Regions from separate parts of the Corynebacterium sp. SA-MJD20WY100 genome, predicted to be linked through region 1. Evidence: predicted binding sites of a transcription regulator. Region 1 holds the regulator's gene; each other region holds the start of a gene.
What was found. Region 1 encodes LexA, which represses DNA repair genes until DNA is damaged. Its sites were predicted from a motif close to CGAACANNTGTTCG; they were not measured.

Region 1 (2,270 bases):
GCAACAGCGCCGCCGTGAACGCGGTGGACGACGCCATCGCGGTCGAGCACCGCTAAGTCGCGTCGAATGGTCTCCGCGGTGACATCGAATCTCTCGGAAAGTTCGGTGACGTTGACGCGCCCTTCGACGGCGGTCAACGAAGCAATCTGACGGCGGCGCTCCTCAGCGTACATGGCGGCATCACTTCTTTTACTCGGGGACAATTCCGGTCAACGCGTGGTGCAACGAAGAGGGGCAGTGCTGCGCAGGCCTCGGCGGGGAGCCGGGGGCTGGTGCGGCGCGGTGCACTGCATTGCTGCGGTCGCGTTGCCTTATGGGGATATATGGCTATTGTCCCAAAACACGCGTAAAACAAAGGCGTTCGGATCTAATCTCACATTGAGGTATGCGCCACATCGCCCCTAAAAATTGTTCTACATGGGATTTCGGCTGTGTCCGGACGTCAATCTGTGATGAGCGTCCATGCAGGTTTCGCCCCAATTAAGGGGTAAAAAACACGAGAAAAGGGTGGGTAATCCCACCCTTGGCGCGTAAAAGGTTATCCGATTAAATCTTGCGGAAAACGGACACGACCTTGCCCATAATGGTGGCATGAGTGCCGTCGATGGGGTCAAAGTCATCATTGTGCGGCAACAGCCACACGCCGGTAGAGTCACGGTGAAATTCCTTGACCGTCGCTTCATCGCCACCCAACAATGCTGCGACAAAGTCGCCTTCCTCGGCGGTGGACTGCGAGTGAACGATGACCCAGTCGCCATCGAGGATGCCCGCGTCCTTCATGGACTCGCCGACGACCTGGAGCATGTACAGATCCCCGGAGCCGACAATCTCGTCCGGCATGGGGAAGTACGTGTCCACGTTTTCCTCTGCCGTGATGGGGGCGCCCGCGGCAATGCGGCCGACGACCGGCACGTAGCTTACTCCCGAGGCCTCCGGCGGAACCGGCTGTGTGTCCGCAGACTTCGGTGCAGGGCCCGGCTTCTTCTTCTGATCGTGGAGGTGGCGAACGTCCACCGCGCGCGGCTTGTTCGGGTCACGGCGCAAAAATCCCTTTTCCTCCAGCTGCTTGAGCTGGTAGGCCACGGATGAGGTGGACTGTAGTCCGGTAGCGTCACCAATCTCGCGAATGCTCGGCGGATAACCGCGCAGCAGGACTGCGTCGCTGATGACTTCGAGGATGCGACGCTGGCGTTCGCTCAGCGTGGAAACGTCGGGCTTGCCGGTATTTTTTGCTGACTTGCGGGGCATGGGTTCAAGGCTCCTTTGGGTGGGGCGGAAAGTCGTGTGGTCGATGGGCGGGACGAACGTGCGGATACGGACTAGGCGTATAGGAACGAGCCGGAAGAAGGCTGGGCGGGGAACGTGATCCGCCGCGGTGCTACCTCCGAGTCGTGCCCGAGACGCGCGACTGCCATGAAATGGCTTCCCCTCTATTTTTAGCACGCTAAGCACGGATGTTCGAGAAATTTGCGCGATTTGTGGACAAATTTTCGAAAGCTTGCTATAAATCGAACATAGCAACTAATTCGAACATAACAGCGACCAACTTTCGAACATGTTCTTACCGCTTCGTATGATGGCCGCACACGACGAAAGGACTCTCTCATGGCTATCGCATTGAACACTACTCGCTTCGCGGCTCGTACCTCGTCTTTGGTTGACAATCACTCCGCCGCAGTCGTGCCGCCGGCGGCCGTGTGGGATGTTCCGGCGGGGCATCGTACTCCACGTCGAACTGGTGCCTACGGCGGGAGCGTTCGAACGCTAGATATCGAACGCCGGAGCGGTCATGGACCAGCATCCGTGCGTCCTCGCACTGCTCGTGTTGACGTTTCGAACACGGAGGAGAGGGACTCGTTGCGCGGCGGCGCGGTGCTCGGTGCTGTGTTTGGAGCAGCGCTCTTCTTCACCATCGTCTTCGGCGGAGGCGCCGCGGAAGAGACCATGACTGGTGCGGATATGGCGCCGCAGGCAGAAATGGCCGCCGTCAACGTTGCACGTTAGGCCGCTTGGTTACGGGGGAGGTAGGGAAAGCTCCGCTTGGGGACGTCACGGCGCGGCATGCCGGGGACGTTCGCAAGCGAGACATAAGTAAATAGGGCCCGCGAGGGCAGGGCGCTACACTGGGACATCGAATCCGTACCGCACCCATGGCCGCACAGGTGGCCGTGGTCGCTGCGGCACCGTGGAGAGGAGTCCCAGTGTATTGCCCGTTTTGCCACAATGAACAGTCGCGCGTCATCGACTCACGCGTCGTGGACGCGGGCACG
Region 2 (2,270 bases), on a different contig from region 1:
GCTTGGCGGGCACGGTGCAATCGGCGCGGCGGCAGGTGCCGTCGCGTGCTTCGATAAACGCGCGGATGACATCCGTGGGGACGTAGGCGTCGGTGCGGCCGGGTTCGAGGTTGCGAATGACGATCGGGTGGGTGGACTTCGTCGGGTCGATGAAGCCGTGCTCGGGCAGGTAGGCCAGGGAGTGAGCGTCGGACTTGAAGACATTGATGACCACGGTGGTGGTTGCGCCGTTGAAGACCAGTTCGAGCAGGGCCTTGGTATGGGAGACGTTGTGGGCGTCGGCGTACTTGCGCACGTGGGCGTCGAGCGCTTCGGCGTCGAGGGCGTCCATGTCCAGGCCGAGGTGGGAGCGCTGGCCGTGGTGAGTCATACGGTAGCGGGTGCCGTCTTCGTCCTTGTTCTTGTCGGGGTTTTCTTCCGTGAGGTCGTAGTACTGGTTGAGGATGTCGCGGATGGTCTTTTCAATGTGGTTGCAGGTGGGCAGTTCCTGGTTCTTGGCGGTGGGGGTAAAAAGGGCCACAAGGGCGTCGTCGATAAGGGGGAGGAGGTCGGCGGCGACGTCGAGGAGTTGCTGGCCGATGACGTCAAGGCGTTCGTCGTCGAGCATCCAGGTGGCTTCGTGTGCGGCGGTGAGCTGGGGAAGCCCGGCCATGGCGGTCACACCGTAGTAGTTCTTTTCGGCGCGGCGGCGTGAGATACCCAGGATGCGCGACAGGCGGGCGTAGGCCAGGTCCGTGTCATCGTCGTCGGTGGGAAGGACCGCGTGCATCGTCGTCCAGAACAGGCGGTTGGATTCGGTGAAGTAGTCGTATCCGGGACTCAACGGGTTCAGTGGTGCGAAGTATGCGTCGGGCGGGTGGTTCGGGCTGTCTGGTGGAACGGTGGTCATGAGAGGCTACCCCATCAAGGCGTTAGATTAGGTGTTCGAGAGTTAACGCAATCCAGCATATTCACCCCCGTCGGCGTTCGTCAATACTTTCGAATTAGCGAATGCCAAATTGGAAAACGCCTGCTCAGGGGTACCCGCTCACATCGCTGGGAACCTCGTTGCACAATGTATTGGGCAACACTCGATAGCCGATTTTCTCATTTCCCCAGGTAGAACGTCTATGTCGCCTTTCTTTGTAGTATCGCGGCCATGATTTCTCACATGATTACTCTCACGTCCATCAACTCCTACGAAACTCTGTCCCGCACTCTCATCGTCCCGGAGGCCACGACCTTCGACGATCTCCACCACCTCATCTGCGCAGCCTTCAACTTCGACGCTACGGGTTTCCACTATTTCGAGGTCGAACCCACTTCGTTGTCCGATGACCCCTACAACTTCCATAATCCCGAGTCCTACGACTGCATCATTGAGGCCCTCGAAACGGATGCCGTGATCCGCTATGAGGGCGGACCGGGAGAGGAGTGGACCATCGAGGTTGAGCACCTGCAGTACTCTCACCGCATGCACCGCCGGGCCGTGCTCGTCGATGCCTGTGGCGCAACGCCGCCTCCGGGCACGTCGTTTGACGATTGGTACACCGTCCAGGGCATCATCAAGGCCGTGCAGAAGAAGGGCACGAAGCTCACCGATGAGCAGCTCGACACCTGTGAGCGAGTCCTGGGCACTCGGTCGATCAAGCAAATTCGCATCTCCGACGCAGACCCCCGGCGCGCTAAGCTCGTGACGCTCACGGACGCTGTGCGCAGCGTCGTCATCACGGGCGAGCTCCAGGCAAGCCCCCAGTTCGAGCTCGCCCGTGCCACGCCGGGACCCGCACTGCCGTTCTGGAAGACGGAGCAATTCGAAGACGCCGCCATCACCGCCGCAAAGGCCGGAACATCCGTGCCCGCTTTCCTCGCAGATCAGCTCGACATCCCAGGGCTCGATGCACTCGTGGGCGCCTTCGTCTCCACCGAGCAGTTCGGCCTCTCCGACTCCGGTGCGGCTACCGTGGGACGGGCCGTGAAGAAGATTGTGCGCATGGCCCCCACCCTGCGCCTCAAAGAGGAGCCCCACCCGCCGCTCTCCTTCGACGACGCCGCCCGGATCATTCGCTCCGTCCACCCTGTGCCACTGTGCGAGCATCACACGATCGCCGTGGCCGGCATCATGATTGAGAACCTTGCCAACATGCAGCTTCTCGTCCTCGATCGCGAGAAGGGCGCAATCCGCGTCACCGCCGAAGCACTGGAACTCACCGAGCTCGCTCCGGCCGAGCTGGGCCGTGCCCTGCTCGACTACTATCCCGTCGGCAACCGTGACCGACTCATTCTCGACA
Region 3 (2,270 bases), on a different contig from region 1:
ACCGCGGGCCAGACGCACGGCGGACATGGTGGCCTCCGTGCCGGAGTTGACCATGCGGACCTTCTCCGCAGCGGTGCGCTCGACGATAGCCTCGGCGAGCAGGGCCTCACCCTCCGTGGGCGCGCCGAAGGACAGGCCATCCACGGCCGCCTTCTGCACGGCCTCGACAATCTCCGGGTGTGCGTTGCCGTGAATCATGGGGCCGTAAGAGCTCACCAAATCGACGTACTCGTTACCGTCCACGTCCCACAGGCGCGAGCCCTTGCCCCGTGCGATAACGCGGGCTTGACCGCCCACCGAACCGTACGCGCGGACCGGCGAATTCACGCCGCCGGGGATGACTTGGGAGGAACGCTCGAACCACTGCTGGGACTGGGAGATATTAGGCATGGGAATCATTGTAACTATTTAAGCGCCATACGAAAGTCTGATATTGCCGCCGCGTCTCACCTCGCTTAATCTGGGGTCACACACTGTCACATACCCGGGGGGATATCGTGCTCACACGCACCGTCACTTTTTCTGCCGTTACCGCTCTCACCTTGTCCTTGTGCGCCTGCGCTGCACCTGCGCCGTCGCTCGCACCGCGCCACACCACCACGCCCGTCTTCGCCGAATGGACGCCCTCTCTTTCTCCCACTCCCCTGCGCCCGCGTCCTTCCGCACCCCCACCCACGCTTTCCGATGCCCCTTCTCCCACCCTCGCGCACACATCCACGTCTGCACCGGTCCGCACATCTGCGCCGGCCCTTTCGACGCCTCCGCCCGCCCCGGCTCCGGCTCCGGCTCCTGCGCCGAAGCCCGCACGCCCCAAGGCTCCCGCGCTCCCTCACATGCCCGAACTTCCTGCCCTGCCCACCGTCCCCACCTTGCCGCCGCCACCTCCCGCTCCGACCCTGCCGCCGCTTCCTGCGCCGCCCACCCTGCCGCAACCTACTCTGCCGCCACCACCCCAAATGCCGAACATCCCTGCGCTTCCTGCCCCCCGCATGCCAGACCACCTGAACTTCACATAACCGCTGTTCAACGCATATACATGCGTTCATGTTGACCCCCTATTTTAGAGTGGCATTCGTACGTTAGTTCCCCTCCTTCATATCTCTCCCGGAGCCGAATCATGACGACCGCCACCACTACTTGCACCCCGCCCACCCGTTTCTACGCTCCCACCAACCCCGACTGCCCCGAGACCCGCGAAGCCGCCCGCATGCGCCGCGAAGAATTCGCATTCTGGGAAAAGCATCTCCCGGAGCCCTCTCTCGACATCGATCTCGTCCTGCGCCGCCTTCAGGCCATCACGGGCAAGGATCTCACCGAAATCAATAACTACATCTCCGCCCTCTACCGCCTGCGCGAGCTGCCCAAGCTGGCTGCCCTCCAGGCAAAGTATTTCTTGCTCGACTTCAATCGTCTCATCGGCATTGACAAGGCGCTCGACCGCCTCGGCGTCGCACCGCAGTTCCTCTACGACCAGGTCGATCAGGCGCTCATCGACTACCTCACGCCCCGGCGCGCCAACCAACATCTGCCCACGCGCGCCAATATCGTGCGCCGGGTCCGCGAAATCATCACGGCGCTCGATGACACCATCGCCATGCGCAAGGGGCACAAGAAGCGCCGCTTCCGCTCCGATTCCGAATTCATCTCCCTCGAGGTCGAGGAAGAAACCCGCGCCATCATCGACCAGCAGGTCCGCGAGATGGCCAAGGAGCTCGGCGTCCCGCTTGCCGATGCCGCCGTGGCGCTGCTTACTGGCGCCGTCAAGCCCACCGCGCACGTCATCCTCCACACGTACCGCGCGACGGACGTGGAATTCGCGCCCACCTTCATCGAGGGCTATGGCACGACGTTAGAAAATCTAACGCCCACCGTGGTTCGCGACGAGTCCCAGGTCGAGGAGTCTTGTTCGTACAAGACACCGGACGTCATGGCGAAATTCATCGAGGGCCGCGACGGCACGTGTCGCTTCCCTGGATGCAAGCGCCCCGCACACACGTGTCAGAAGGATCATTGCGTCGATTTTTCTGACGGTGGCCCCACGCACCCGTCGAACCTGTTCTCCTTTTGCCAGCATCACCACAATATGAAGACGGACGGGCGTTTCTATTACATCCCGCACCCGGAAACGGGCGACCTTGTCTTCCTCTTCGAGGACGGCACCTGGGAAATCACGGAGCCCTCGGGCCCGCTCTCGCCCAAGCAGAAGCACTGGGTCCAGTCCGTCTCCCAGAACATCCAGGCCCGCCGCCGCAGTTCCCGCGCCGAGGCCC

Region 2: ABJ196_RS05055 (HNH endonuclease signature motif containing protein) is a predicted target of LexA. The motif match lies at 914-927, and genes of this name have one in related genera.
Region 3: ABJ196_RS00590 (HNH endonuclease signature motif containing protein) is a predicted target of LexA. The motif match lies at 961-974, and genes of this name have one in related genera.

Annotation. Positions count from the first base shown of each region.
Region 1 covers NZ_JBCJKS010000011.1:5,739-8,008, reverse strand. Annotated here, with positions in the region: gene ABJ196_RS07260 (DeoR/GlpR family DNA-binding transcription regulator) at 1-173, opposite strand, end outside; gene lexA (transcriptional repressor LexA) at 547-1,248, opposite strand; gene ABJ196_RS07250 (hypothetical protein) at 1,804-2,004, shown strand; gene nrdR (transcriptional regulator NrdR) at 2,202-2,270, shown strand, end outside.
Region 2 covers NZ_JBCJKS010000006.1:92,684-94,953, reverse strand. Annotated here, with positions in the region: gene ABJ196_RS05055 (HNH endonuclease signature motif containing protein) at 1-889, opposite strand, end outside; gene ABJ196_RS05050 (plasmid pRiA4b ORF-3 family protein) at 1,139-2,270, shown strand, end outside.
Region 3 covers NZ_JBCJKS010000001.1:116,516-118,785, forward strand. Annotated here, with positions in the region: gene hemL (glutamate-1-semialdehyde 2,1-aminomutase) at 1-390, opposite strand, end outside; gene ABJ196_RS00590 (HNH endonuclease signature motif containing protein) at 1,118-2,270, shown strand, end outside.